Regions from separate parts of the Massilia sp. 01N417 genome, predicted to be linked through region 4. Evidence: predicted binding sites of a transcription regulator. Region 4 holds the regulator's gene; each other region holds the start of a gene.
What was found. Region 4 encodes sigma-54, which starts transcription at its own class of promoters, with help from an activator protein. Its sites were predicted from a motif close to TGGCANGNAANCTGCTTT; they were not measured.
Positions count from the first base shown of each region.

Region 1: a site for sigma-54 is predicted at 5,566-5,583, ahead of AC1DOQ_RS01390 (ammonium transporter). Genes of this name have one in related genera too.
Region 2: a site for sigma-54 is predicted at 3,262-3,279, ahead of AC1DOQ_RS20960 (PEP-CTERM sorting domain-containing protein). Genes of this name have one in related genera too.
Region 3: a site for sigma-54 is predicted at 1,369-1,386, ahead of AC1DOQ_RS15280 (PEP-CTERM sorting domain-containing protein). Genes of this name have one in related genera too.

Region 1 is NZ_JBFTRS010000001.1:302,971-310,377, reverse strand. Features, by position in the region: gene AC1DOQ_RS01415 (S9 family peptidase) at 1-259, shown strand, start outside; gene AC1DOQ_RS01410 (RIFT barrel domain-containing protein) at 343-2,586, shown strand; gene AC1DOQ_RS01405 (DUF2726 domain-containing protein) at 2,605-3,093, opposite strand; gene AC1DOQ_RS01400 (urate hydroxylase PuuD) at 3,186-4,409, opposite strand; gene AC1DOQ_RS01395 (LysR substrate-binding domain-containing protein) at 4,514-5,452, shown strand; gene AC1DOQ_RS01390 (ammonium transporter) at 5,619-6,824, shown strand; gene AC1DOQ_RS01385 (NRAMP family divalent metal transporter) at 6,825-7,407, opposite strand, start outside.
Region 2 is NZ_JBFTRS010000021.1:100,665-108,071, reverse strand. Features, by position in the region: gene dnaE (DNA polymerase III subunit alpha) at 1-2,432, opposite strand, end outside; gene AC1DOQ_RS20960 (PEP-CTERM sorting domain-containing protein) at 2,559-3,227, opposite strand; gene AC1DOQ_RS20955 (acyltransferase family protein) at 3,550-4,665, opposite strand; gene AC1DOQ_RS20950 (sulfurtransferase) at 4,802-5,674, shown strand; gene AC1DOQ_RS20945 (DUF4214 domain-containing protein) at 5,776-6,387, opposite strand; gene AC1DOQ_RS20940 (TolC family outer membrane protein) at 6,610-7,407, opposite strand, start outside.
Region 3 is NZ_JBFTRS010000013.1:97,492-104,898, forward strand. Features, by position in the region: gene AC1DOQ_RS15275 (sensor domain-containing protein) at 1-1,003, shown strand, start outside; gene AC1DOQ_RS15280 (PEP-CTERM sorting domain-containing protein) at 1,428-2,108, shown strand; gene AC1DOQ_RS15285 (nuclear transport factor 2 family protein) at 2,171-2,605, opposite strand; gene AC1DOQ_RS15290 (gallate dioxygenase) at 2,610-3,836, opposite strand; gene AC1DOQ_RS15295 (alpha/beta fold hydrolase) at 3,856-4,560, opposite strand; gene ligK (4-carboxy-4-hydroxy-2-oxoadipate aldolase/oxaloacetate decarboxylase) at 4,562-5,245, opposite strand; gene AC1DOQ_RS15305 (amidohydrolase family protein) at 5,262-6,287, opposite strand; gene AC1DOQ_RS15310 (4-oxalomesaconate tautomerase) at 6,296-7,407, opposite strand, start outside.
Region 4 is NZ_JBFTRS010000003.1:217,748-225,154, reverse strand. Features, by position in the region: gene lptA (lipopolysaccharide transport periplasmic protein LptA) at 1-456, shown strand, start outside; gene lptA (lipopolysaccharide transport periplasmic protein LptA) at 457-1,017, shown strand; gene lptB (LPS export ABC transporter ATP-binding protein) at 1,017-1,793, shown strand; gene AC1DOQ_RS04785 (RNA polymerase factor sigma-54) at 1,796-3,286, shown strand; gene hpf (ribosome hibernation-promoting factor, HPF/YfiA family) at 3,389-3,748, shown strand; gene AC1DOQ_RS04775 (enoyl-CoA hydratase/isomerase family protein) at 3,856-4,941, shown strand; gene AC1DOQ_RS04770 (GntP family permease) at 5,086-6,498, shown strand; gene rapZ (RNase adapter RapZ) at 6,542-7,405, opposite strand.

The DNA of each region.
Region 1 (7,407 bases), on a different contig from region 4:
CTCCTCGCCGATCGAGTACGCGCAGAACCTGAAGGGTCATCTGCTGATCGCCCATGGCATGGTCGACGACAACGTGTTTTTCCAGGACTCGGTGCGCATGGCCCAGCGCCTGATCGAGCTGAAGAAGGATCACTGGGAACTGGCACCGTATCCGATGGAGCGCCACTCCTTCGTCCAGCCCGAGAGCTGGTATGACGAGTACCGCCGCATCTACCAGCTGTTCGAGCGCACGCTCAAGAAACCGGCCGCTGGACAATAAGCGGTATGATCGGAGCGCCTCTTCAGGCGCTTCCACATTGGGCGCCTGCGGGCGCCCTTTTCAATTCAGCCACAGACACCGCCATGCCTGCATTCCGTCCCGCGTCCGTCCTGCTCCTCGCCGCCCTCCTTCCCGCCGCCCGCGCCCAGAGCCTGCCCGAGACCGGCCAGCTCGACGACGCCAAGGTGGTCCAGTCCCGCTACGGCAAGGCCGCCCCGGGCGCTCCGGCCGCCGGCCTGCCCTCATCCGGCGCCGCCCAGCAGCCCGCTTCCGCCCTGGCCGACATCGACTTCAAGGCCGGCATCGAGGGCGCGATCACGGGCGTGCAGGTCGACGCCGAAGAAGGCAAGGAAAAGGCCTCCATTCCGCTGAGCTTCGGCCAGGTGTTCGCGCCGGGCGACGTCAGGCGCGGCGAAAGCCTGGTTGGACGCCTGGCCGACGGCAGCAAGGTGCCGCTGCAGGTGGACGTCAAGGCCACGCATGCGGACGGCTCGCTGCGCCACGCGGTGATCAGCGCGGTCCTGCCGCCCGCCGGCGGCAAGGCCCAAACCCTGGTGCTGGTGAAGGACAAGACTGGCGCCAAGTCCGTCGCCGGCGCCGGACCGGCGGCGCTGCTCGAGGATGGCTTCACGGCTTCCGTCAGCGCCACCATCGACGGCAAGGTCTACACGGCCTCCGCCGACCGCCTGCTGCGCCAGAAGCCGGCGGTCTGGCTGGACGGGCCGCTGGTCACCGAATGGCTGGTGTCGGCGCCGCTGAAGGATGCCAAGGGCGCCGAGCATCCGCGCCTGTCCGCGCATTTTGCGGTGCGCTGGTACCGTACGCTGGGCAAGGCCAGGGTCGACGTCACGCTGGAAAACACCCCGGCATTCGAGCCCTCGCCGAGCAATATCGCCTACGATGCGCGGGTGTTGGTGGGCGGCAAGGAAGTCTACGCGAAGACCGACCTCGTCCACCTGAACCAGGCCCGCTGGCGCAAGGTGTTCTGGTGGGGCGAGGTCCCGCAGGTCCACATCCGCCACGACAGCGCCTACCTGATCGCCAGCCGCGCGGTGCCGAACTACGACCGCTCGGTGCGCGTGTCCGGCAAGGCGCTGGCGGATCTGGGGGCTTCTTGGAGCGGTGAGAAGACCGAACCTATGGGCCTTGGACTGGCGGTGCCTTACATGCCTACCACCGGAGGGCGAAATGACATCGGCCTGCTACCAGGCTGGGCGGCGACGTACCTTCTCACCATGGATGATCGTGCGAAGACGGCGACTTTAGGAACGGCTACCCTAGCCGGCAGCTGGTCGGTACACTTCCGCGACCAACGCACTGGCAGGCCGATTAGCGTGATCGACTATCCCTACCTGGCATTGAAGGGCCTGCCTGCCGACGTAACGAACCCGAAAACCGGTAAACAGGAGCTTATTCCTCCCTGCGTAAAAAAAGACGCATGTGCGACACCCTATTCCCAGGACGTGGCGCACCAACCATCTTTCGCCTACCTGCCCTACCTCGTCACAGGTGACTTCTATTATTTGGAAGAGCTGGAATTTTGGGCAATGTACAACGTGTTCTCGACTTTTCCTCCCTATCGCCAGAACATCAAAGGCCTGCTCAGTCCATTGCAAGTGCGTGCCCAGGCCTGGGGCTTGCGCACCCTCGGAGAAGCAGCTTATATCGTGCCCGACACCGATCCGCTGAAAGACCATTTCCGCCGCATTCTGGACAGTAATCTGACTTGGTACAATACAACCTATACGAACAATCCGGATGCCAACCCGATGGGGTTCATCAGCAACGGCTCCGCAATCGTTTACAAGAACTATACTGGCCTCGCCCCATGGCAGGATGACTTCTTCACATCGGCAGTGGGCCACCTCGCCGAACTCGGATTTTCCGAGGCCGATCGATTATTGAAGTGGAAGGTGCGGTTTGCAATCGGACGCATGACCGCGCCGGGTACCTGCTGGATCGAGGGTGCGCTGTACCAGATGATCGTACGCGACGCCGGAAACGCTCCATTTTATAAAACCATGGCGCAATCCTTCAAGGCGAGCCGGCGCCCGGAAGCGGCAGCTTTGCCCTGCGCGAGCGCCGAGATGGCACAAGCGCTCAAGCTCAAGCCCGGTGAAATGACGGGCTACGCATCTAGTCCCATCGGCAACCCGGCAATCATGCAAGCGGCCCTTGCCTACGCCGTCGACGCCGGTAACGAAGACGCTGGCCGGGCGTGGGCCTTGTTCAGCCAGCGCAGCGTCAAGCCAGACTTCAGCGGGGCGCCTCAATTCGCCATCGTGCCTCGCAAGGCAGTCCACCCAGTTCAACAGCAAAAAGACTAGAAGCGGTACAACGCCAGCTCAGCCAATCGCAGCAAGTTCGGCAACGACAGCCGGCAGAACCGCGGCCCGAATCACGCCCGGCGAAGGCCTCTGGCGCGACTCGAAGCGAACCGTCCTGAAGCCGCCCTGCGCCAGGCGGCCGTCGCGCACCTGGTCCTTCCCGCTCGAATGGGTCTTGTCGTCCAGTTCCACCACCGCGACGACTTCGCAGCGCCGGTTGCAGACGACGTAATCGATCCGCTGTTGCGCGATGCGCAGACGGTCGCTGTGCGCGTGCCCGCGATTGGTGGCGGCGGATTCGAGCAAGGCCGTCATTCCTACCTGAGGAAAGATGTAATGCTCGGGCAGGGCCGCGACCAGCCTGCCGAAGAACTCCATTTCGTTTTCCGTCATGATGGCGCGGCTTTTGTAGGCTGGGTCATGCCCGCGTTTTTTCCCTTGGCGCAGCACCAGCCCCAAGAGCATGGCTAGCGCCACCACCAATGGCAAAACGAGGACAGTATTCATGGCCGATCTTTCTTTAGTGCAATTGAAAAATCAGGAGGATAGCAAGCAAGGGGGCAAGAAAAATCCTCGCTTTGTAACTACAGCAACATTCTTCAGTGCGTCCTGGCGCCGCCCTCGAACCATGCCGCAACCTGGGCCCGCTCGGCGTCCGTCATATTCGTCATGTTCGCCAGCGGCATGGCCTTCAGCTGCACGGCCTGCTGGTAGATGCGCTGGGCGTTCTGGGTGATGCCGTGCGGGTCGTCCAGCATCACGCCGGCCGGCGCGGTGGCGAAGCCCGGCTGCGTCGGATGGGCCGCATGGCAGGACACGCAGCGCTGCTGCAGGATGCCCTGCACCGCCGCGAACTGCGCGCCGGCATCGGCTGCTGCCGCCGTAGCCGGGGCCGCGGCCGGCGGTTTCGGGGCGATCGCCACGGCCACCGCCAGCAGCAGCAGCACGCCCACGGCCGGGTACTTCCACTCGACCCGGCCCTTGTGGCGCAGGTTGAAGAAGTGGCGGATGAAGACGCCGGCCAGCATGATCGCGGCCAGCACCGCCCAGGCATGCTCGTGGCGGTACGTCATGGCGAAGTGGTTGCTGATCATGATGAACAGCACCGGCAAGGTGAAGTAGTTGTTGTGGACGCTGCGCTGCTTGCCGCGGATGCCGTAGACCGGGTCGGGCTTCTGGCCGGCGATCATCGCATCCACCATCTTGCGCTGGCCCGGAATGATGACCATCGCCACGTTGGCGACCATGATGGTGCCGATCATCGCGCCGACGTGGATATAGGCCGCGCGCCCGCTCAGCCAGTGGGTCAAGGCCCAGGCGGCGGCGCTCAGGAAGACGAACATCACGGCGCCGAAGGCCAGGTCGTGCTTGCCCAGCTTCGAGCGGCACAGCAGGTCGTAGACGATCCAGCCCACCACCAGGCTGCCGAGACCGAGGCCGATCGCCTGCCAGCTCGACAGGTCGGCAACCGTGCGGTCGACCATCATGGCCTGGGCATTGAACCAGTAGACGATGATCAAAAGGGCAAAGCCCGATAGCCAGGTCGAATAGGCTTCCCACTTGAACCAGTGCAGTTCCTTGGGCAGCTCGGCGGGCGCGACCAGGTATTTCTGGGGATTGTAGAAGCCGCCGCCGTGCACGGCCCACAGCTCGCCGGCCACGCCCTTCTTCTCCAGTTCGCCGCCGGGCGCCGGCGGCCGCAGGGAGTTGTCGAGCCAGACGAAGTAGAAGGAGGCGCCGATCCAGGCGATGCCGGTGATGACGTGCAGCCAGCGCACCAGCAGGTTCATCCATTCAAGGCCATACGGAAGCAGGTAGTCCATGCACATCCTTTGCACGTGTGATTACGAGAAGATACGCCGGTTTCCATTTATTCAACATGAAAAATACCGTATATTCGACATAAGCACACGCATATACACTTCCGATGAGCAGCCTGCCCCAGCACCTCGACCTGCACCTGATCCGCATCCTCTACCTGCTGCTGGTGGAAAAGAACGTATCGCGCGTGGCCCTCAAGCTGAACCAGCCCCAGCCGTCGATCTCGGCCTCGCTGCGCAAGCTCCGCGAGCTGACCGGCGATCCGCTGCTGGTGCGCGGCGCGCGCGGCATGGTGCCGACCCAGCATGGCGAGAGCCTACTGGAACCGGCCAAGCGCATCCTCGACGAGACCGAGAACCTGTTCATCAAGAAGTCGCCCTTCGTCCCCGAGCAGGCGGCGCGCACCTTTCACATCGCCGCGCCGGATTACCTGGACACCCAGTTCCTGCCGGGCGTGGTGGCCGCGATCCGCCGCGGCGCGCCCAACAGCAAGGTCGCCATCCACCACCTGGGGCCGGGCACCGACTACCTGCGCATGCTGTCGGACGGCGAGATCGACCTCGTGATCGCCAACTGGGACGAGCCGCCGCCCCACCTGCACATCTCGAAGCTGTTCGAAGACCCGATCATCTGCACCATGCGCGCCGACAGCGCCTACGCGCGCCGCACGGCCGGCGACGCGATGACGCTCGAGGACTACCTCAGCCTGCCGCACGTGGCGCCCTCGCCGATGCTGCCGGGTTATCACGGCGTCATCGACGCCTTCCTGGAACGCCAGGGCATGCAGCGCAAGGTGGCCGTCGAGTCGCCCTACTTCGGCCTGATTCCCTACATGCTGACGCAAACCGACCTGGTGCTGACCACCGGCCGCCAGTTCATCCGCTTCTACGAAAAGACCCTGCCGCTGAAGAACTTCACGGTGCCGATCAAGTTCCCGCCGATGCGCTTCTATCAACTCTGGCACCAGCGGGTGCACCAGTCGCCCGAGCACAAGTGGCTGCGCGACCTGGTGACGGCGGCGGCACAGGCCCTGATCAAGGGCTGAGCCGTCCCTTTTTGGCGCACGCCTGCACCTCGGCAGTGCACGCGCACGCGAACGGGGCGCTGCGTGACTTCCGCCCGCGGCCGGTGCATCCTTAGCTTGTTCCTTCACCAAATTGGAACGCTTATTGCTATCAAGAAGTGCTAACGCACTTTTTTGGGAATTTTGCATGGATGCCTACAAAACCGGGGCCGACGCGCTCTTCATCCTGCTCGGCGGGATCATGATCCTGGCGATGCACGCCGGCTTTGCCTTTCTCGAACTGGGAACGGTGCGCCGCAAGAACCAGGTCAACGCCCTGGTCAAGATCCTGATCGACTTCGCCGTCTCGACCATCGCCTACTTCTTCGTCGGCTACGGCATCGCCTACGGCATGCACTTTTTCGGCAGTACCGATACCCTGGTGGCGAAGAACGGCTATGAACTCGTCAAGTTCTTCTTCCTGCTGACCTTCGCCGCCGCGATCCCTGCCATCATCTCGGGCGGCATCGCCGAACGCGCCAAGTTCCACCCGCAGATGGCCGCCACCGCCGTGCTGGTCGGCCTGGTCTATCCCCTCTTCGAAGGCATCGCCTGGAACAACCGCTTCGGCATCCAGGACTGGCTGCACAGCGTGTTCGGCGCGCCCTTCCACGACTTCGCCGGTTCGGTGGTGGTACATGCGGTGGGCGGCTGGGCCGCGCTGCCGGCGGTGCTGCTGCTGGGCGCGCGCCGCGGCCGCTATGCCAAGGACGGGCGCATCGCCGCCCACCCGCCCTCGAACATCCCCTTCCTGGCGCTGGGCGCCTGGATCCTGACGGTGGGCTGGTTCGGCTTCAACGTGATGAGCGCCCAGACCCTCGACAAGATGAACGGCCTGGTGGCGGTGAATTCCCTGATGGCGCTGACGGGCGGCACCCTGACCGCCTTCGTCATGGGCCGCAACGACCCCGGCTTCGTCTACAACGGGCCGCTGGCCGGCCTGGTGGCGGTGTGCGCCGGTTCGGACCTGATGCACCCGCTCGGCGCCCTGGCCACCGGCGCGGTCGCCGGCGCGATGTTCGTCTCGCTGTTCACGCTGGCGCAGAACCGCTGGAAGATCGACGACGTGCTCGGCGTGTGGCCGCTGCACGGCCTGTGCGGCGCCTGGGGCGGCATCGCGGCCGGCATCTTCGGCAGCCACGCGCTGGGTGGGCTGGGCGGCGTCTCGATCTGGTCGCAACTGGTCGGCACTGTGCTCGGCATCGTCATTTCCGGGCTGGGCAGCTGGATCGTGTACGGCCTGCTGAAGAAGACGGTGGGCCTGCGCCTGGATCCCGAACAGGAATTCGACGGCGCCGACCTGTCGATCCACCGCATCAGCGCCACGGCGGAGCGCGAAACCACCTTCCAGTGATCAGCCTGTGAATTCGGTGACGAACATCGCCAGCACGGCGACGGCCATCACGCCGGTACAGATCCAGCCGAGCGCGCGCAGCCGGCCCGAGATCTTCAGCTCGCCCATGATCTTCGTGCTCGAGGCCACCGCCATCATGATCACCATGACCGGCACCGCGATCACGCCGTTCAGCACCGCGCTCCAGTAGAGCGCCTTGATCGGGTCGACCGGCGCGAAGTTGATGCCGATGCCGGCCAGGGTCGAGACGATGATGATGGCGTAGAACTTGCGCGCCGCCGAGAACTTGGAGTCCAGGCTGCTCTTCCAGTGGAAGGTGCCGGCCATCGCATAGGCGGCCGAACCGGCCAGCACCGGAATCGCCAGCAGGCCGGTGCCGACGATACCCAGCGCGAACAGCAGGAAGGCCAGCTCGCCGGCGACCGGCTTCAATGCCGTCGCCGCCTGGGCCGAGGTCTGCAGGTCGAGCGTGCCGTGCGCGTGCAGGGTGGTGGCGGTGGTCAGCATGATGAAGAAGGCGACCAGGTTCGACACCGCCATGCCGACCAGGGTGTCGAAGCGGATCCGGCGGAACTGCGCTTCC
Region 2 (7,407 bases), on a different contig from region 4:
TCGATCGAATCCTCGACCAGGATCTTGATCTTGTCCGTGTCTTCCATGGCCAGCGACATGTTGGCTGCCATGAACGCGGCGGTGTGGTGGACCTTCAAATACGCCGTGTGATACGACAGCAGCGCATAGGCGGCGGCGTGCGACTTGTTGAAGCCGTAGCCCGCGAACTTCTCCATCAGGTCGAAGATCTCGTCGGCCTTCTCGGTCGACAGGCCGTCCTTGGCGGCGCCGGCGCGGAAGATCGCGCGGTGCTCCGCCATCTCCTCGGCCTTCTTCTTGCCCATCGCGCGGCGCAGCATGTCCGCGCCGCCCAGCGAGTAGCCGCCGACGATCTGCGCCATCTGCATCACCTGCTCCTGGTAGACCATGATGCCGTAGGTCTCGGACAGGATGGACTCGGTGCGCGGGTCCGGATAGTCGAATTTCTCGCCGTGTTTTCGCTTGCAGAAGTCCGGGATCAGGTCCATCGGGCCCGGACGGTAGAGCGCCACCAGCGCGATGATGTCCTCGAAGCGGTCGGGACGCGCATCCTTCAGCATGCCCTGCATGCCGCGCGATTCAAGCTGGAACACGGCGACGGTCTTCGCCTCGGTCAGCAGCTTGTACGAAGGCCGGTCGGTCAGCGGCAAGGATTCCAGGTTGAAGTTGGCGTCCTGCGGATCGAGCGCGCGGATGTAGTTCACGGCGCGGTCGAGGATGGTCAGGGTGGTCAGGCCCAGGAAGTCGAACTTCACCAGGCCGGCGGCTTCGACGTCGTCCTTGTCGTACTGCGAGACCACGCCGGCGTCGCCGCCCTGGGTGTACAGCGGGCAGAAGTCGGTCAGCTTGCCGGGGGCGATCAGCACGCCGCCGGCGTGCATGCCGATGTTACGGGTGATGCCCTCGACCTGCTGGGCAAGATCCAGCAGCTGCTTCACCTCTTCCTCGTTCTCGAGGCGCTCCTTGAGCAGCGGCTCCTCCTCGATCGCTTCGGCGATCGAGACCGGCTTGCCGGGCTTGAACGGAATCAGCTTCGAGATACCGTCGCAGAAGGTATAGCCGAAGTCCATCACACGGCCGACGTCGCGGATCGCGCCCTTCGCCGCCATGGTACCGAAGGTGGCGATCTGCGAGACCGCGTCGCGGCCGTACAGGTCCTTCACGTGCTGGATCACCAGCTCTCGCTTTTCCTGGCAAAAGTCGATGTCGAAGTCGGGCATCGAGACGCGTTCCGGGTTCAGGAAGCGCTCGAACAGCAGGTTGTATTTCAGCGGATCGAGGTCGGTGATCTTCAGCGCGTACGCCACCAGCGAACCCGCACCGGAGCCGCGGCCCGGGCCGATCGGCACGCCGTTGTTCTTGCCCCACTGGATGAACTCCGCCACGATCAGGAAGTAGCCCGGGAACTTCATCTTGATGATGGTGTTGTTCTCGAACTCCAGGCGCGCCTCGTAGCGCGGGCGTTCCTTTTCGCGCTGTTCCGGATCCGGGAACAACTGGATCAAGCGCTCTTCCAGGCCCTTCTTCGTTTCGGCGACCAGGAACTCGTCGATGGTCATGCCCGGGGTCGGGAAGTTCGGCAACTGCGGCTTGCCCAGCGTGAGCGTCACGTTGCAGCGCTTGGCGATTTCGACCGAATTGGCGAGCGCGCCCGGCAAGTCCTTGAACAGCTCGGCCATCTCGTCCTGGGACTTGAAGCACATGTTCTCGTTGAAGCGGCGCACGCGCTTGGCGTTGGCCAGCATCTCGCCCTCCGCGATACAGACGCGCGCTTCGTGGGCGATGAATTCTTCCTTCTTGATGAACTGCACCGGGTGGGTCGCCACCACCGGCAGCCCGAGGCGGTTGGCCAGCGCCACCGAATGGCGCACCTGCTGCTCCTGGTTGGGCTGGCCGGCGCGCTGGATCTCGACGTAGAAATGGCCGGGGAAGATGCGCGCCCAGCGCGTCGCTGCGGCTTCGGCCTTCTCGATGTCGCCGTTGTCGATGGCCTGGGCGACGTCGCCGAAGGGGCCGCCCGACAACACGATCAGGGCGTTCGACTGCGGCACCTCCGGCTCCAGGGTCGATACGGACGTTGCCAGCGCTTCCAGCCACTCGACGCGGATTTCCGCCCTGCCCTTGTACTGGTTGGTGAGCCAGGCCTTGGACAGCAACTCGCACAGCTGCAGGTAGCCGGTCTTGTTCTTGCAGAGGATCAGCAGGCGGAACGGCTTGTCGCGGTTCTCGTCATTGGTGATCCAGGCGTCGACCCCGACGATGGGCTTGAGACCCTTGCCGCGCGCGGCCTTGTAGAAGCGGACCAAGGCGAAGGCGTTGGCCAGGTCGGTCACCGCCAGCGCCGGCTGCTGGTCCTTCACGGCCGCAGCCACCAGGTCGTCGATGCGGACCAGGCCGTCGACGATCGAGTATTCGGAGTGTATGCGCAGGTGGGTAAAGGTCGGGGCAGTCATCCCATCATTTTACCGCGCCCTGACGAGTGACGGGATAGCTGACTTGCCTTTTGGAATGTCAGCGTAGCAATCGCGCACACTAAAAAGCCGGCCTTGCGGGCCGGCTCTTGACCAATTGAAAAGACCTCAGGCCTGCTTGCGGCGGCGCAGTAAACCGAGGCCGGCCATGCCCAAGCCCATCAGCGCCAGCGAGCCGGGTTCCGGCAGTGCGCGGGCATTGATGTCGCGCGCGGTGAGGACGACACCATTGTCGATATTGACCGTACGGAAGCCGACGGTGGTTAAGGAGGACAGACCGGTGGCTCCGGTAATGTGAGCATCGGCACCAGTCAGGGTGATCATTTCCTCATCGCTCGGATTCAACCAGAGGTCGAAAGCATTGTAGGTCTTGCTATTACCGGTCTTGTACAGGTAGCCCATCAGGTGATAGTCGGTGTTCGGCGATACGTTACTGTTCTGCAAAAAGGTGCCGCCGGTCCCGCTCATACGCAGGTAGATATCATTGGTGCAACCCGCTACATCGCCACCGCAATTGGCCTTCAGGCCAAAGCTGGGGCCGGTCGAGTTACCGAACCACAAAGCAAAGTAGTCATTGTTCTGCAGGGCGCCAGTGAAGGAAAAATTGAAGTCCAGGATCACACCCGACGTTTGCGCTGCTGGCAGGGAAAATGAGGTCACCTTGTCGCTTGCGCTGTTGACCTTATAAGTGGTTGAGCCGTCGACAAGCATTGTGGTGGCACTGGCCGAAGCGGTAGCGAAAATGAGTCCTGCGGCGATGGCGGAAAGTTTGAACATGTGTAGTAATTGAATTAATAAGATAGATTTCCATTAAGCAAAAAATGTGCCTGGAAGAAAATTTACTTATCTTTCAATCATTTGAAGATTCCCCACCGAAAAAGAATTTGTTCACTGTAAAGTTTTTCGACAGTAAAACAAACTAAAACGCTAACTTGAATTATTTTTTAAGAAACAAAATCTGGCATACGCATCAGCGGAAGAAATGACAAGCCTAAGGGCCACATACATAGCCGCGAAGAGCACTTGCCAGCCCGGCACTGGGCGGCAATTCAGGAATTTGTTGATTCGTCGCCTAATAAAATGTGGCGTGGCCATCCGCTCAGCTAGCTTGTGGCACCGGCGCCGGCTGCTGCATGCCATAACGGCGACGCATGCGCAGGAAGGGTTCTTCGATCGTGTTATAGCTCAGGGTTGCCAGCAGCCAGGTAGCGACATAGGTGATCAATATCATGATGGCTGCATCGATCCAGCCGTTGCCGACCAGCCTCACCATGCCGACCTGGGTGGCCAGCAAGTGCAGCAAAGCCATGTGCAAGAGGTAGAAGGAAAAGCTGACCTTGCCGCCATGGCAAAGCACGCGTTCGATGGGTGCCGGAAGGCGTGGCTGGAAGGATACCCAGGACAGGATGAATACCGCCCAACCGATGCTCTCGATCATCGACCAGAAGATCCAGAACACCGATTTCGGCGTCGCGCCGAAGGGTGCGTAACGGTGCAGCGCGGCGGTGTCGCAGACCACCAGCGCAAAGGAAATCAGCAGCAGCCAGGGCGAAAAAGCGTGCAGGCGTCCGCGGATCCGCGGCTGCTGGTACAGCATGGCGGCCAGCATGCCGATCAGGAACTGGTCGAAACGGCCGACGAAGGTACAGAAATACATCAGTGTGCTGTTTTCGTTGACGGTATAAGCGCTGAGTTTAAAAAAGAACATCAACAACAGCAGATTGAGCAGATAGCCCGGACCGCGTTCCATGGCAAAGCGCGCCAGGAAGGGGAACACCATATAAAACAGGAATTCCAGCGAAATGGTCCAGGCCGCGCCCGTGATCGGCGTACCCGAGGTCGGCGCGTGGCCGAGATTGGTCGCGAATAGATAAAGCAGATCCTGGGGCTGGAAATTGTCGCGCCCGATCGAGGTGGCGACCAGGAAGATGGTCAGGAATAAGGGAAAGATGCGCAGCACGCGGTTGCGCACGAAATCGCCGTAGACGATCGCGCGCTGGTGCAGGGCGATCTGCATGAACAGGAAGCCCGACAGGGTGAAGAACAAGCCGACCCCGGTATGCCCTTCCGTGATCAGGCCGGCCCACGGCGTTGCCAGCGCCGGGCCGCCGAGGCCCCGGTACTCGAGCTGGAAATGAAACAGGAAGACAATGGTCGCGGCCAGCCAGCGCAATTGATCGATGCGCGGGTTGTACTGCAGATTGAGCGAGTTCATAGGGCCGGCTGAGGTTGCGCAAAAAATAGCATTTTAATGCGAACTACCGCGAAACTACACCTTATCCACATCCCGGCTGACCTCACGGCGGCACTGTCTTATAATTGCTGGCTGTCTTCCTGTATTTGCTCCCCCAATGAACATGCACGTCAATATCGCCGCCTATAAATTCGTCACCCTCGACAACCTCGAAGAGATGCGCCAGCAATACCAGGCGCTGTGCAATGAGCTCGGCTTGAAAGGCACCGTGCTGCTGACGCCGGAAGGCATCAATATGTTCGTCTCCGGTCCGCGCGAGCACATCGACCAGTACCTGGCCTGGGTGCGCAGCGATGCCCGCCTGGCCGACCTGGAATGGAAGGAAAGCCTGTCGGCGGACCAGTCGCACCGCCGCATGCTGGTACGCATCAAGAAGGAAATCATCACGATGCGCATGCCCCTCATCAAGCCGGAACTGGGCCGCGCCCCGTCGGTGGAGCCGAAGACGCTCAAGCGCTGGCTCGACCAGGGACATGACGACGACGGCGTGCCGGTGGTGATGATGGAAACCCGCAACGCCTTCGAAGTGGACGTCGGCACCTTCGAAAACACGCTCGACTACCGTATCGAGAAGTTCAGCGAATTCCCGGACGTCGTCGCCAAACACAAGGATGAGCTGCAGGGCAAGACCGTGGTGACTTTCTGCACTGGCGGCATCCGTTGCGAAAAGGCCGCAATCCACATGCAGAACATCGGCTACGAGCGTGTCTACCAGCTCGACGGCGGGATCCTGAAGTACTTCGAGGAAGTCGGCGGCGATCACTACAAGGGCGACTGCTTCGTCTTCGATTACCGCACGGCGCTCAATCCAAAGCTGGAGCCGACCGAAACCGTGCAGTGCTTCGCCTGCCGCGCCGTGGTGACGCCACGCCAGCAACTGGCGCCCGAGTACGTGGTGGGCGTTTCCTGCCCGCATTGCTTCGGCCGCCAGGCCCAGGACCCGCAAGCGCAGGGCCAGGCACAGGTTTAAGGCTCCAGAATGACACACCGCCGGTATGTCCGGCGGTGATTTTTTATTTCATTCACGCGGCTTGCGTGCAATAAAATTTCATCTCTTGGGCGACTCGTCCTTCAGCCGAACAGCGGATGTGCGGGATCGGCAACGCCCACCAGGCCCACCGGATGGTCTGCCAGGCCGGTCGCGGCCTTGACCATGTTCTCGATGGTGATGTCGATATTGCCCGGGTCGACGGCAGCCGCGCCCGATCCGAGGTCATGGATGGCGGCAAGGTAATCCGATGCCATCTTGAGGCCGGCCGGGGTCGAATACGCCTGCTGTTCGGCGGGCTGGTCCAGGTGTGCCGTGAAGACGGTGGCGGTCGCCACCTTCCCGTTATAGGCGACACTGTCATTGCCCTGGGCCCCGCCGGCGATCTGGGTCACGACGTTATCGATGGTGATCGCATGCTTGTCCAGCAGATTGGCCCAGTAGTCGGCACCGGCAGTTTCCGCAGGGCGTCCGAACAGATGCTGGTAGACCGCATTGACGGTGGCGTGGCTGTCCATGCCCGCATAATTTGCCTTGTACTCCGCCGAAGCGGCAAAACTTGCCGAAATCAGCTGATAGCCGGTTGGATTATTCGCGAGGATATTGGTCCAATAAGCCAGGCCGGCAACGTCCGCCGGACGGCTGAAATAAGCAACATAAAGTTTCTGGACTTCTGTTTCGGTCGTAGTCGCCATCATGGCCTCCTTTTAGATAAGTGTAAAAAATATACCGTATCCGTTTTTTTGGAGGCGCACTCAACCGTGCTGCATACTTCGTAAGTTCTTGAAAGAAAAAGATTTTTTCCTAGAAATCCACTTCGCATAGGCTGAAGTGTTAAATATCTAACCCAACCGGTCTGCGCAAAAAAAGACCCCGGTGCTCGCGCAGCGGGGTCTTTTATCAGGAATGGCGCAGGATCAGTGGAAGTAAGCCGCCACCTCGCGCACGCTGGACGCATCCAGCGTACCGGCCGCGGCGCGCAGGCGCAGCAGGCCGATCAGGTAGGAATAGCGGGCCTGGGCCAGGTCGCGCTGGCTGGTGTACAGCTGTTGCTGGGCATTGAGCAGGTCGAGGTTGATGCGGACACCCCCCTTGATGCTCTGCTCCGTCGCCTTCATCAGCTCCTTGCCGGAGGCAACCGCCTTTTCCAGTGCTTCGATCTTGCGCACGCTGGACAGCACGATGCTGTGGGCTTTGCGCAACTCGACCATGACTTTGCTGGTGCGCGCGTCGTAATCCGACTGGGCGCGTCCATAGGCGTCGGCGGCCTGGCGCGCGCTGGCGCTGATCGCCCCGCCCTGGTAGATCGGGAGACTCACCTGCAGGCCGATCGCGCGGTCGACCGTTTTCTGGTTGTAGGTGTTGATCGATGCGGCATCGCTCTTGTCGTAGACGGCAGTGAGGTCGACGCGCGGATAATGCCCGGCCTTCTGCTTGCCGATTTCCAGGCGCGCTGACTCGATCGCCAGGCGCGCAGCCGCCAACTCATGGTTGTGCTCGCGTGCGATTCTGGCCCAGTCCTCGTAGCCGGCGGTCGGCAGCGCGGCCGGATTGAAACCGTCGCGCAGCTTGTCCAGTTGGCCCGGGTCCACGCCAATGATGCCGATCAAGGTTTCGCGCGCGGCGACCACATTGTCTTCGGCCTCGGTCACCTGGGCTTCGGCGATATCGAGCCGGGCCTGGGTTTCCAGCATGTCGGTCTTGGTGCCCTCGCC
Region 3 (7,407 bases), on a different contig from region 4:
GGGCGCCGCCGAAGTACTGGCCGACAAGATCGTGGTCGAGCTGAGCCTGCCTTACCTGCTGGACGGCCAGGAAGTCTACAGCGGCACCAGCATCGGCATCGCCGTGTATCCGAACGACGCGCACGAGCCGGGCCAGCTGGTGAAGCTGGCCGACCTGGCCCTCTACGAAGCCAAGAACCAGGGGCGCCTGAACTACCAGGTGTACCGCGAATCGCTGGGCAAGGCGGCCCAGGAAGCCAAGCGCTTCGAGCGCGAGCTGGAGCGCGCGCTGCGCGAGGAAGAACTCTGCCTGCACTACCAGCCGCAATACGACCTCGAAAGCGGGCGCATCGTCGGCATCGAGGCCCTGATCCGCTGGCTGCATCCGGAGCGCGGCCTGCTGACCGCCTCCGACTTCATCCAGGAAGTGGAAAACGCCAACCTGATGCTGCCGGTCGGCGAATGGGCGCTGCGCACCGCCTGCTCGGCCCAGGCCCGCTGGGTGCGCGAGGGGCTCGTGGTGCCGCTGACCTTGAACGTGTCCTCGAAGCAGATGCGCCATCCGCGCTTTCCGGCGATCTTGAACCGGGTGCTCGACGACACCGGCCTGCCGCCCTCGCTGCTGCGCCTGGAGATGCGCGAGAGCGTGCTGCTGGATCCGAAATTCTCGGCCCAGGCGCTGCAGGAGGTGCGCAAGCGCGGCGTGAGGCTGGGACTGGACGATTTCGGCGCCGAGCTGGCGGCCCTGTCCTCGCTGCAGAAATTCCCGCTCGACATCGTCAAGCCGGGCCAGGAACTGGTGCGCCGGCTGTCGCGCCACGACAATGCCTCGGCCATGCTGTCGGCCCTGGTCGGGGTCGCGCGCGACGTCAAGATCACGGTCTGCGCCGACGGCATCGAAACGGCGGACCAGCTGGCCGCCGTCAAGAATCTCGGCTTCGACTGCGGCCAGGGCTATCTGCTCAGCCCGCCGATGGCAGCCTCCGACATGGACCGCTTGGTGGCGGCCGAACTGGCCGGCTGAGGCACTTTTCGCCTGTCCTGCATTGAACAGGCGGCCAAGCGATCCATGGCAAACGCGATGTCAAAACGGTTCAATCGCGCAGGCGCACGCGTCCAATGAGTTTTCAAACTGCCGATAAGAGGGCGATGTGCCACATCGCTGAACGACCGCTTACCGCTGATTTTTATCGACCTGTCGCGATAACCCGCGAGCGGCTGGCATTTCATGCAAATCGCTTATCGAATTCCGGCGCAGGCATTTACGATCGATTCCGAATTAATAATCCGCCTTGCATGAACCAGTTTCTGTCAGTGTTTTTTACAATACCAAAAATAAAATTGAGGAAAATAACCGCAAGTTATTGAAAGATCTGAAAAAACTTATGGTGGCATGAAAAATGCTCAATTGTGAGCGCAACATTTCAATCACAAATGAAGGAGATTTCATGTCTATTGCATCCAAATTCGCCGTTGTCGCAATTCTGTCGGGCGCTTCCCTTGCAGCGCAAGCCGCACCTGTTACCTACCTTGGCGGTGACAATAGCGTGTCCTCGCTTGCGCAAATGGTCAACTCAACTGCGGCAGCCGCAGCTTTTCTTTCGGTGGCTGGAAATCTCAATACGGTTGATTTTGAATCGGCCTTGCCGGCCAACCTGACCATCACCGGCGGCGTCACGACCAACAACTCGGGATGCGGTGCCTTATGCGGGTTTAACACGACGGCCGGCGGACAATACTTCCGGAGCCTGGTTGGCGGTTCGGTGACGTTCAGCTTCGTTAATCCGGTCGATGCTTTCGGTTTTTACATTACCGGCCTGCAGACGGAGGCAGTGCAGCAACAAACTATCGTCTATGTCGATGGCTCGTCAGTCACCCAGACGATTAACGTACCGTCCGCAACGGGTGGGGGAGGGGCTTTCGTCGGGTTTATCGACTACGGCAACCTGATTGCAAGCGTAACTTTCAATGCCGCGAATGATATCGTCGCGTTCGATGATTTACGTTTTGGCCGCTCCGAAAACAATCCAGGCGGCCCCAATACCGATGTTCCGGAACCCGCTACTCTTGCCTTGTTCGGTCTGGCTTTCGCGGGACTCGCTTCGACCCGGCGTCGTAAATCCAGCTAATTGCATGAATGGCTGTACGACTGGCGCAGAGCCATTTTCTGCGCCAGTAATTTCGTCACGAATCAAATCCAGAACGACCCGCGGCGCTCGGCAAACTTCCAGCCGCTGTCGGTCAGCCTGAACCTGTCGTAAAAGACGCCGGGCACCGGCGTGTCGGCGGCGGCTGGCCTGGGGCCGCCCTCGGCGGGACGCCTGGCGGACAACAGCAGGATCCGCGATTGCCCGCGCGCCGATTCGGCATCGTCGACAGTGACGATGATGTCGGTGCAGACGTGGAAGGTCATGACGTCAAGCGGCCGCTTGCGGAAGGCGGCGAGGATGGCATCAGTGCCGGCGATGGCCTGGTCCGGCGCCGAGGGCCGGAAGAGCAGGGCGTCCGGCGTGAACAAGGCCGCGAGTTCTTCGTAACGCCGCTGGTCGTTCAGGTAGGCGTATTCCGAGATCAGGCGGGCACAGGCCCTTTCTATGGCGGCGTGGTCGCTGGTGGACATCGTCATGCCCTCAAGCCGATTCCGGCACGCGCCGGGTCTTCAGGAAGTCTTCGAGGCTCTCGCCGCGCATCCTGGCGTAGACCGCCAGGTTGGACATCCTGACCACGCGGGCGAATTTTTCCAGCACAAAGAAGCTGACGCCATACTTCACCAGCCCGAGCCAGTCCTGGCCGCTCACCAGGCCGCGCTCTTCTTCGTTCAGTTGCAGCTCGTCGAAGGCGGCGTCGAGGTCGCGCGCGACCAGTTCGCGGAAGGCCGGTTCGCGATGGCGCCAGAAGAAGCGGTTCAGGCGCGCGGCGTGGATGCTGGCGTTCAGGTCGAAGGGATAGGTGCCTTCGAGATCCTCCAGGCCGGCGGTCTGCGGATTGCCGTACACCGGCGCGGCGGGGGCGTGTTCGTCGCCGCCCTGTTCGTAGAGGGCGACCGCCATGTTCGTGGTGGTGGCCAGGTAGTGGCTCTGGTGGATGCAGCGGATGTTGTCGTTCAGGGCACCGCGCATGGCCAGCCACATGATCACCTCGGCGCTTTCGGCGCCGCCGAGTTCCACCAGTTCCGCGTGGCGCATCTTCGCCAGCTTTTCCGGTTCCTCGACGATCAGGCGCAGGAATTCCTCGTCCCATTCGATGTTGTTGAAACCGGTACGCTCGCCATGGATCTGGTGCGACAGGCCGCCGGTGCCGACCACCGCGACCTTCAGGTCTTCCGGATAGGATTCGATGGCGCGCCGCACCGCCTTGCCCAGCTTGTAGCAGCGCGCGGCGGTGGGCAGCGGGTATTGCAGGACATTGATCGCAATCGGCACGATGGCGCCCGGCCAGCTGGGCTCGTGCGGCCACATCAGGCCCAGCGGCGAATTGCAGCCATGGTCGAGCGGACGGTCCTGGAACATGGCCATGTCGAATTCGTCGTTGACCAGGGATTCCATGACGTGGATGGCCAGCTTCGGATGGCCCTCGATGTCGGGCAGGGGGCGCTTGCCCGCGCCCTCGTCGGCCATCTCGAAGTTCGGCGAGACGCCGACCGCGAAGGTCGGATAGCAATCGAAGAAGAAGCTGTTCGCGTGGTCGTTGTAGAAGAACAGCAGCACGTCCGGCTTCTGCTCTTCCAGCCATTTCGCGACCGGCTTGTAGTTCTCGAACAGCGGCGCCCAGGCCGGGTCGTTCTGCCGCTTCTTGTCGTATGCCAGTCCGATGGTGGGGACGTGCGAGGTCCCGATACCGCCAATAATCTTCGCCATGTTCTCTCGACTCCCTGATTCAATTCGACTTCATGTCCAGCCATTCGCGCAAGGCGCGCAGGACCGCTTCGGGTTCTTCCATCATCGCCATATGGCCGCTGCGGTCGATCAGGCGCAGCGCGGCGCCCGGGATCAACCCGGCCATGCGCTCATGGCGTTCGGGCGGGCTCCAGCCGTCTTCCATCCCGCAGATCACCATCGTCGGGCAGGCGATGCCGGTCAACACATCGGTGGCATCCGGGCGGCCTAGGAGGGCGCGGGTCTGGCCCGCGTAGATCTCGGCCGACATCCGTCCCACCATGTCGACCACCGCCTTTACCAGCTGTGGATCGTCACGGTTGGCGGGGGCCAGCATCGGCAATCCCCAGGTCGCCGCGATCGAGGCGATACCTTCCGTCAGCGCCTGGTTCACCAGGACCATCCGCCTTTCCCGTTCGCCGGGCGCGGCCGCCTCGAAGCCGGTATCCAGCAGGGCCAGCCTCTCGACGCGCTGCGGCGCGCGCCGGACGATTTCCAGCGCCACCCTGCCACCCATCGAGTGGCCGGCCAGGGCAAAGCGCTCGGGCGCATTCGCCAGCACCTTGCTCGCCATGGCCTGCATCGAATCCAGGCCCTCGAAGCTGATCGTGCGGACATCGTAGTCCGGCCGCAGGGCCGCGGCCTGGGCTTCCCAGACGGCGGCGTCGCACAGCAGGCCGCACAGCAGATAAATCGTTTTTTCCATGTCAGTCGATGTATTTCAGGCCCGCCTTGGCGAGCGGCTCGCGCATGGCGTACATGTCCAGGCCCAGCACGCCGGAGGCCAGTTTCGCGCGCTTCTCGCCTTCGAGGTCTTCGCGCTTCTGCGCGGCTTCCGCAACCCTTGCGGCATCCCCGCCCGGCACCACGACCACGCCGTCGTCGTCGGCGATCACGGCGTCGCCCGGATTGACCAGGGCGCCGGCGCAGATCACCGGGATGTTCACCGAGCCGAGGGTCGCCTTGATCGTGCCTTTCGCGCTGATCGCCTTGCTCCACACCGGAAAGCCCATCTCCTTCAGCACGCGCACGTCGCGTACGCCGGCGTCGATGATCAGGGCCTTCGCGCCGCGCGCCATGAAGCTGGTCGCCAGCAGGTCGCCGAAGAAGCCGTCCGTGCACTCGGCGCTCAAGGCGGCCACCACCACGTCGCCGGGCTGGATCTGTTCCGCCGCCACGTGCAGCATCCAGTTGTCGCCGGGGTGCAGCAGCACGGTGACGGCGCTGCCGCCCGCCTGGGCGCCCGGGTAGATCGGACGCATGTACGGCTTCATCAGGCCGACCCGGCCCATGGCTTCGTGCACGGTGGCGCTGCCGAAGGCCGTCAGGCGTTCGACGATGCCGCGGTCGGCGCGCTCGATGTTGCGCTTGACGATGCCGAGCTGGTTCATATGAGGCGTGGTCATCTTACAGTCCTTTGTTCCTGAGTGCGGCATCCAGGCGCGGATAGACCCTGCGCGCATTGCCTTCGAAGATCTGGAAGCGGTCCTCGATGGACAGCGCGGCGGCCTCGATATAGCGCCTGGTGTCGTCGTAGTAGTGGCCGGTCTGCGGGTCGATGCCGCGCACCGCGCCGATCATTTCGGAGGCGAACAACACGTTCTTCACCGGGATCACCTTGGTCAGCAGGTCGATGCCCGGCTGGTGGTAGACGCAGGTGTCGAAGAAGATGTTGTTCAACAGGTGCTCTTCGAGCAGGGGCTTCTTCATCTCCTGGGCCAGGCCGCGGAAGCGTCCCCAGTGGTAGGGGACGGCGCCGCCGCCATGCGGGATCAGGAACTTCAGGGTCGGGAAGTCCTTGAACAGCTCGCTGGTAAGGCATTGCATGAAGGCGGTGGTGTCCGCGTTCAGGTAGTGGGCGCCGGTGGTGTGGAAGCAGGGATTGCAGCTGGTCGAGACGTGGATCATCGCCGGGATGTCGTACTCGACCATCTTTTCGTAGATCGGATACCAGAAGCGGTCGGACAGCGGCGGCGAGTTCCAGTGGCCGCCGGACGGGTCCGGGTTCAGGTTGATGCCGACCATGCCGTATTCCCTGATGCAGCGCTCCAGCTCGGGAATGCAGCTGCGCGGATCGACGCCCGGCGACTGCGGCAGCATGGCCGCGCCGATGAAGTTGTCGGGGAAGAGCCGGGAGACGCGATAGCACAGTTCGTTGCAGATCGCGGCCCAGGTGGCGCTGGTCTCGAAGTTGCCGATGTGGTGGGCCATGAAGCTGGCGCGCGGCGAGAAGATCGTCAGATCGGAACCGCGCTCCTTCATCAGGCGCAGCTGGTTGGCCTCGATCGAGGCGCGTAACTCGTCGTCGCTGATGCGAAGGTCGGAGACGCGCGGGCCCAGTTCGGGCGTGTTCAGGTTCGCGACCTGGGCGTTGCGCCAGTCTTCCAGGGCTTTCGGCGCCGTGGTGTAGTGGCCGTGGCAGTCGATGATCAAAGGCTTTTTCATTGTGCTTTCTCGTGCAGAAGGGCAGCGGGTACCAGGACTTCGCCGCGCATGATGGGACGCGCCGTGCGCAGCAGGGCGGCGCTGGCGACTTTCTGTTGATCCCGAGGGTCGAGCTCCAGCTCGACGCTGAACTCGCCGGTCGGATGTTCGACCGAGACGGTGCGCCGCAAGCCGCTGCCGGCCTGGGCCAGGCCCCGGGTCACCGCGCCTTCCAGCACGCAGGCCGTGGCCACCGTCACTGCCGCCAGCACCCCGATGGCGTCGTGGCAGACGTGGGGAATGAAGCAGCGGGTCGAGACGGCGCCGCCGGCGCTGGGCGCGGACACCAGGCACATCTTCGGGTAGTTCTTCGCCGCGACGTCGCCCAGGCCCATCGCCGGTCCGGCGGCGAGGCGCAGCGCTTCCAGCCTGGCCTTCAGCTCCTCGTCGGCGTTCAGCTCCGCCGCGCTCTCGCGTCCCGTGATGCCGAAATCGGCGGCGCGCACCAGCACCATCGGCATGCCGTTGTCGATCAGGGTGGCGTCCACTTCCTCGGTGGCGCCGCCGGCTGCGGCGAAGGTCACGCGGTCCAGCGTGTTCCCGGTCGGTAACATGGCAGGGCAGACCGATCCGGCCGTATCGAGGAAGTTGATCTTCACGGCGGACGCGCTGCCCGGCACGCCGTCGATGCGGGTGTCGCCCGCATAGCGCATGCGCCCGCCCGGCGTCTGCACGGTGACGTCGCACTGCATGCCGGTGTTGAGGGTCAGGATGCGCGCCGTGGTGGTGCCGGGGCCCGCCCGCACCAGGCCGCGCTCGATGGCGAAGGGCAGCACCGCCGCCAGCATATTGCCGCAGTTGGGCGTGGTGTCGACCTTGTCGGACTCCGGCTGCAGCTGGGCGAACAGGAAATCCAGGTCCACGCCCGGGGTGCCGCTCGCGCTGACGATGCCGACCTTGCTGGTCAGCGGATGCGCGCCGCCCAGGCCGTCGATCTGGCGCTTGTCGGGGGAGCCCATGACGGCCAGCAGCACGCGGTCGCGGCTGGCGACATCGGCCGGCAGGTCGGAGGCCAGGAAGAAGGGGCCGCGGGAAGTCCCCCCGCGCATCAGCGTGCAGGGGAGGGGAC
Region 4 (7,407 bases):
ACCCGCACCTTCACCGGCAACGTCGTGCTGACGCGTGGCACCATGATCATCAAGGCCGACAAGGCCGTGCTCACGGAATCGCCGGAAGGCTATATGGCGGTGACCCTGACGGCCGCGCCGGGCCAGCCCGCGACCTTCCGCCAGAAGCGTGACGGCGGCCCCGACCTGTGGGTCGAAGGCCAGGCCCAGCGCATCGAATACGACGAGCGCACCGAGCTGGTCAAGCTGTTCTCGAACGCGGTCGTCAAGCAGCTCGAAGGCAAGCGCATGACGAGCGAGGTGAACGGCCCGTTCATCTCCTACGACAACCGCACCGAGCAGGCCAACGTGTTCAACGACACCAGCGGCGAAAGCAAGCCGGGCGGCGGACGCGGTACCATCATCATCGCGCCGCGCCGCACCGCGCCGGCGGCGGCGCCCGCAAGCACGCCGGCGGCGCCGGCAGGGAAGCAGTAAATGAAGGCCGTCCTTGCCGCTGCTGCGCTGTTGCTGGCACCGCTGGCGCAGGCGGAGCGGGCGGATGCGCTCAAGCCGCTGAAGGTCGTCGGCGGCAACGCGACCCTGGACCAGGTCACGCAGACCGTGGTCCTGACCGGCGGCGTGACCGCCACCCGCGGCAGCATGCTGCTGAAGGCCGAACGTGCCGAGATCAAGGAGGCGCCGGACGGTTTCAGGACCATCGTCCTGGTCGCGGCGCCCGGCAAGCCGGCGTCGTTCCGCCAGAAGCGCGACGGCGGCCCCGAGCAGTGGGACGAAGGCCAGGCCGAGCGCATCGAATACGACGAGCGCACCGAGGTCGTCAAGCTCAGTTCGAACGCCGTCATCCGGCAGCTGGAAGGCCGCGAGGTGACGCGTGAAATGGGCGGCGAATTCATCGCCTACGATGCGCGCAAGGAAGTCCTGCTGAACCTGAACGACCCGAGCGGCGTCGACAGGCCCGGCAAGGCCCGCGCCAGTTTTACTTTTTATCCGCGCCGCACTGCGTCGGCCGCGCAACCGGAAGCAGGAAAGCAATGATGGATGTACACGCAGACGCCGCCGCCAACACGAGCGGCGGCAGCACCCTGGTGGCCAAGGGGCTGCAGAAAAGCTACGGCAAGCGCCTGGTGGTGCGCGACGTTTCGCTGCAGGTCGCCTGCGGCGAGGTGGTCGGCCTGCTCGGCCCGAACGGCGCCGGCAAGACGACCTCGTTCTACATGATCGTGGGCCTGGTGCCGGCCGACGCCGGCGCCATCGTCATCAACGGCACCGACATCACGAGCCTGCCGATCCACCGGCGCGCCATGCTGGGCCTGTCCTACCTGCCGCAGGAAGCCTCGGTGTTCCGCAAGCTGACGGTGGAGGAGAACATCCGCGCCGTGCTCGAACTGCAGCGCGAGAACGGCAAGCCGCTGAGCAAGAACCGCATCGAGGAACGCCTCAACGAGCTGCTGGCCGAGCTGCAGATCGAGAAGCTGCGCGAGAACCCGGCGCTGTCGCTGTCGGGCGGTGAACGGCGCCGCGTGGAAATCGCGCGCGCCCTCGCCACCGACCCGCGCTTCGTGCTGCTGGACGAACCGTTTGCCGGCGTCGATCCGATCGCGGTGATCGAGATCCAGCGCATCGTGCGCTTCCTGAAGGAGCGCGGCATCGGCGTCCTGATCACCGACCACAACGTGCGCGAGACGCTCGGCATCTGCGACCGCGCCTACATCATCAACCAGGGTGCGGTACTGGCTTCCGGCCGTCCCGACGATATCATCGCCAACGAATCCGTCCGCCGCGTCTACCTGGGTGAACATTTCCGGATGTAGTCATGAAACAGACGCTGCAACTCAAGACATCACAGCACCTTGCGCTGACACCGCAACTCCAGCAGTCGATCCGGCTGCTGCAGCTGTCCACTCTCGAGCTGCACCAGGAGATTGAACAGGTCCTCAGCGACAACCCGCTGCTCGAACGCCTCGACGATCCGCTCGACCGTTCGGTACGCCTGCTGGCCGACGGCGCGATCAACAACGGTTCGTCGACGTCCACCACGCCCGACTCGCCGCCCTCGTCCAGCCAGGGCGAGGAGGGCAACGGCGGCGCCGAAGCCGAAGGCGGCGGCAGCGACAGCGACAACGGCGATGCCGGCGGCGCCGAGCACGACATGGATTGGGGCGAGCCGGGCCGCTCCGGCAGCGGCGGCGAGGAAGAAGACGGCCGCCCGCAGCTGGAAGCCAGCCCGGTCTCGCTGCGCGAATACCTGATGGAACAGGTGCGCCTGACCTGCATGTCGCCGCGCGATTGCGCGCTGGTCGAGATCGTCGTCGACACCCTCGACGACAACGGCTATCTCGAGGAAACCCTGGACGAGCTGCATGCGCGCCTGCCGGCCGAACTCGAAGTGGAATTCGAGGAACTGCGCACCGCGCTGGCGCTGGTGCAGAGCATGGACCCGCCCGGCGTGGGCGCGCGCAGCGCCGCCGAATGCCTGGCGCTGCAGATCCGCCGCATGCCTGGCGTGCCGCTGGTCACGCGGCGCATGGCACTGACCATCGTCGAACGCTACCTGACCTGGTTCGCGCAGCGCGAATTCAACAAGCTCAAGAAGGCCCTCGACTGCGACGACGAAGACCTGCGCGAAGCCCAGGCCGTGATTCGCCACTGCAATCCGCATCCGGGCGCGGCCTTTGCTTCCGACGTCTCCGACTTCGTGGTGCCGGACGTGATCGTGCGCCGCGCGAAGGATGGCTGGAGCGTGCAGCTGAATCCCGAGGTGATGCCGCGCCTGCGCGTGAACAGCCTGTACGCCACCTTGATGAAGCAGGGGAAATCGGAATCCCAGCTGGCGGCGCAGTTGCAGGAAGCAAAGTGGCTCATCAAAAACATGCGCCAGCGCTTCGATACTATCCTTCGGGTAGCTCAAGCAATCGTGGAGCGCCAGCGGAACTTTTTCTCCCATGGCGCCGTTGCCATGCGGCCCCTTGTTTTACGTGAGATAGCTGATACACTAGGTCTACACGAGAGCACAATTTCTCGTGTCACAACTCAGAAATACATGCTGACGCCGCACGGCATGTTCGAGTTGAAGTACTTTTTCGGGAGTCACGTCGCGACCGAGGCAGGAGGAGAAGCCTCCTCGACCGCGATCCGGGCTCTTATCGTACAACTCACAGGAGCAGAAGACCCCAAGAACCCTTTATCCGACAGCAAGATCGCGGAGATGCTAGGGGAACAGGGAATGGTTATCGCACGCCGCACGGTAGCGAAATACCGCGAGGCGCTGAAGATCCCTCCCGTCAGCCTCCGTAAATCTCTGTAGCAAGCTCTTTCAGCAAGCTCTTGCAGCAAGCTTCTTGCAACAACGCTGCCCTGGTGCGTGGTATGCGCGTACGACAGGCAGCGCATCATCAAAGGAGTGTGTATGAATCTCACTATCAGCGGACATCATCTCGATGTAACCCCGGCAATCCGTGAATACGTACAGAACAAGCTCGAACGCATCACCCGCCATTTCGATCAAGTGATCGACTCCCACGTCATCCTCTGCATTGACAATCTCACCGAGAAAGAAAAACGCCAGAAGGCCGAGATCAACTTGCGCGTCGCCGGCAAGATCGTTCACGTCGCCAGTGCCGCGCACGACTTGTACGCCGCGATCGACATGCTGATGGACCGACTCGACCGGCAGGTGCAGAAGTACAAGCAGATGCTGCAGGATCACAGTAGTACACCGCTCAAGCGCATACCCAACGATGGAGGAGAAGCTGCCGCTACAGCGTGACCATTCCGCTGGCGCAGCACAAGTAACGAAGGGCGCATCTGGCGCCCTTTTCGTTTTCCGGGCCGCGCTACAATGCCGTTTTCCATTTCAATAAATAAAACAACATGATGAGCGAACACGTGCAGACCCGCGTTGCCAACGGCACCGGCATCATTACCCTCGACCGTCCCAAGGCCCTGAATTCGCTGTCGCTGGAAATGGTGCGTGCACTGACGGAGACCCTGCTGGCCTGGCGCGACGATGCGGCCGTCGACGCCGTCGTCATCAAGAGCAGCAGCGAGAAAGCCTTGTGCGCAGGCGGCGACATCCGCTTCTTCCACCAGGCCGGGCACGCCACGCCCACGGGAGGCAGTGCACTGCTGGAAGACTTCTTTACCGAAGAATACGCACTCAACCACCTGATCCACTTCTATCCGAAGCCCTACATCTCGCTGATGGACGGCGTGGTCATGGGCGGCGGCATGGGCATCGCCCAGGGCGGGCCGGAGACCGGCCTGCGCATCGTGACCGAACGCACGAAGATGGCCATGCCCGAGGTGAACATCGGCCTGTTCCCGGACGTCGGCGGCAGCCACTTCCTGTCGCATGCGCCGGGCGCGCTCGGCATGTATCTGGGGCTGACGGGGCTGACCATCGGCGCCGCCGATGCGCTGTATGTCGGCCTGGCCGACGTGTTCGTGCCGGGCGCCGAACTGGCGGCCCTGCACGCGCTGATCGACCGGACGCCGGGCGCGCAGCTGGCCGATGCGATCCGCGCCTTCGCCGCGCCGTTCGCGCAGCAGGCCGGCGCCAGCGAACTCGAAGCGAACCGCGCATTGGTCGACCGGCACTTCGGCGCGGACTCGGTGCCGGCCGTGATGGCCTCGCTGGAGGGCGACGCCGATCCGTTCGCGCAGAAGGCCCTGGCCGCGATGCGCCAGCGCTCGCCGCTGATGATGTGCGTGACGCGCGAGATGCTGGTGCGCGGCGCCGCGATGGACGTGGCCGGCTGCCTGCGCATGGAGCGCTCGCTGGTGCGCCGCAACTTCGAACACGGCGAAGTGCTCGAAGGCGTGCGCGCGCTGGTGATCGACAAGGACAATGCGCCGAAGTGGAACCCGCCCGCGCTGGAGGCCGTCACGCCGGCGATGGTGGCGCGCTTCTTCGAGCCGGTGTGGCCGGCCCATGCGCATCCGCTGCGCCACCTGGCGTAAGCTGCGCCTGCTCCACCGCCCCGGCAGCCGCCGGGTTTTTTTCGCTGCCGATAATGCGTTGCAACATAAGCACGAATTTATGCGATGATTTCATCAGGCAATGAAATAATGACATAGCCAAGCACAACAATAGAGGAGTCCAATTTGTCGTTTCTGATCGTCCTGGCCGCACTGGCCTTCCTGATGGTGGCCGCCTACCGTGGCTACAGCGTCATCCTGTTCGCACCGATCGCCGCCCTCGGCGCGGTCCTGTTCACCGACCCGTCCGCCGTGGCGCCGGTCTTTTCCGGCATCTTCATGGAAAAGATGGTCGGCTTCGTCAAGCTCTACTTCCCGGTCTTCATGCTGGGCGCCGTGTTCGGCAAGGTCATCGAGATGTCCGGCTTCTCGAAATCCATCGTCCAGGCGGCGATCCGCTACATCGGCCGCTCGCGTGCGAACGCCGTGATCGTCGCCGTGTGCGCGCTGCTGACCTATGGCGGCGTGTCGCTGTTCGTGGTGGTGTTCGCCGTGTACCCGTTTGCGGCTGAGCTCTACCGCCAGAGCAATATTCCGAAGCGCCTGATGCCGGGCGCGATCGCGCTGGGCGCCTTCTCGTTCACCATGGATTCGCTGCCGGGCACGCCGCAGATCCAGAACATCATCCCGACCACCTTCTTCAAGACCACCGGCTGGGCCGCGCCCGTGCTCGGCACCATCGGCTCGGTGTTCATCATCGTGGTCGGCCTGGCCTACCTGGAATGGCGCCGCCGCGCTGCGATGGCGAAAGGCGAGGGCTATGGTGTGCACGCCGATGCGCCCGAGGCCGCCCAGGCGGAGGCGGCGCGGGAAGCCTTGCCGAACCCGCTGATCGCGGTGCTGCCGCTGGTGCTGGTGGGCGTGGCCAACTTCGCGTTCACCAAGATGATCCCGGTCTGGTACGGCGCCGGCGCCTACACCGTGCCGCCCGAAGTGCTGCCGGGCGTGCACACGCCGGTGACGGCCACGGTCAAGAGCGTGCTGGCGATCTGGTCGGTCGAAGCCGCGCTGCTGCTCGGCATCCTGCTGGTGCTCGCGACCGCTTTCCGCCGTGTCAGCCAGCGCTTTGCCAGCGGTTCCAGGGAAGCCGTCGCCGGCGCCCTGCTGGCGGCGATGAACACCGCCTCCGAATACGGTTTCGGCGGCGTGATCGCCGCGCTGCCGGGCTTCATCGTCGTCAGCGATGCCCTGAAGGGGATTCCGAACCCGCTGGTGAATGCGGCAGTGTCGGTCAGCTCGCTGGCCGGCATCACCGGCTCGGCCTCGGGCGGCATGAGCATCGCGCTGGCCGCGATGTCCGACCTGTTCATCAAGGGCGCCGAAGCGGCCCACATTCCGATGGAAGTCCTGCACCGCGTGGTGGCGATGGCCAGCGGCGGCATGGATACGCTGCCGCACAACGGCGCCGTGATCACCCTGCTGGCGGTGACCGGGCTGACGCACCGCGAGTCGTATCGCGAGATTTTCGCGATTACCGTCATCAAGACGCTGGCGGTGTTCTTTGTGATTGGGGTGTTCTACGCGACGGGATTGGTCTGAACCGTCATTCCCGTGCGCGGGAATGACGTTGACAGGCTAACGATCAGTGCTGCTCGCGATGCCGCACAACCACCCGTTCGGACTCGCCGAAGTAAGCCGCCAGCCGTTCCGCCATGTAGACGGAACGGTGCTGCCCGCCCGTGCAGCCGACCGCCACCGTCAGGTAGCTGCGGTTGTCGGTCTTGAACGAGGGCAGCCATTTGGCCACGAAGGCGCGGATGTCGGCCAGCATCTCGACGGCCTGGGGCTGGGCGTCGAGGAAGGCGATGACGGGCGCGTCCTTGCCGGTAAGCGGGCGCAAGGTCAGGTCGTAGTAGGGATTCGGCACGGCGCGCACGTCGAACACGAAGTCGGCGTCCAGCGGCACGCCGCGCTTGAAGGCGAAGGATTCGAAATACAGGGTCAGCTTCGCGAATTCGATCTCGGCCAGTTCCTTGACCCAGGCGCGCAGCTTGTTTGCCGACATTTCCGAGGTGTCGATCACATGGCCCAGCTTCTCGATCGCGCCCAGGCGGTCGCGCTCTTCCGAGATGCACTCGATCAGCGTGCGGCGCGAAGCCGGGTTCTCGCCCGGGCGCAGCTCGTGCGACAGCGGATGGCTGCGGCGGGTTTCGGAAAAGCGGGCCACCAGCGAATGGGTGCTGGCGGTCAGGTACATCACCTTGACTTCATGCCCTTGCTCGCGCAGCGCGCGCACCATCGCCGGCAGTTCGGTCAGCGACTCGGCGCTGCGGGCGTCGACCGCGACGGCGACGCACTTGCTGTCGGCGCCATTGACCGTTTCTACCAGCGAAGGCAGCAGGGCGGGCGGCAGGTTGTCGACGCAGTAGTAGCCTGCGTCTTCGAGTACATTGAGGGCTACCGACTTGCCGGAACCCGAGATACCGGTGATGAGCACGATTCGCATGT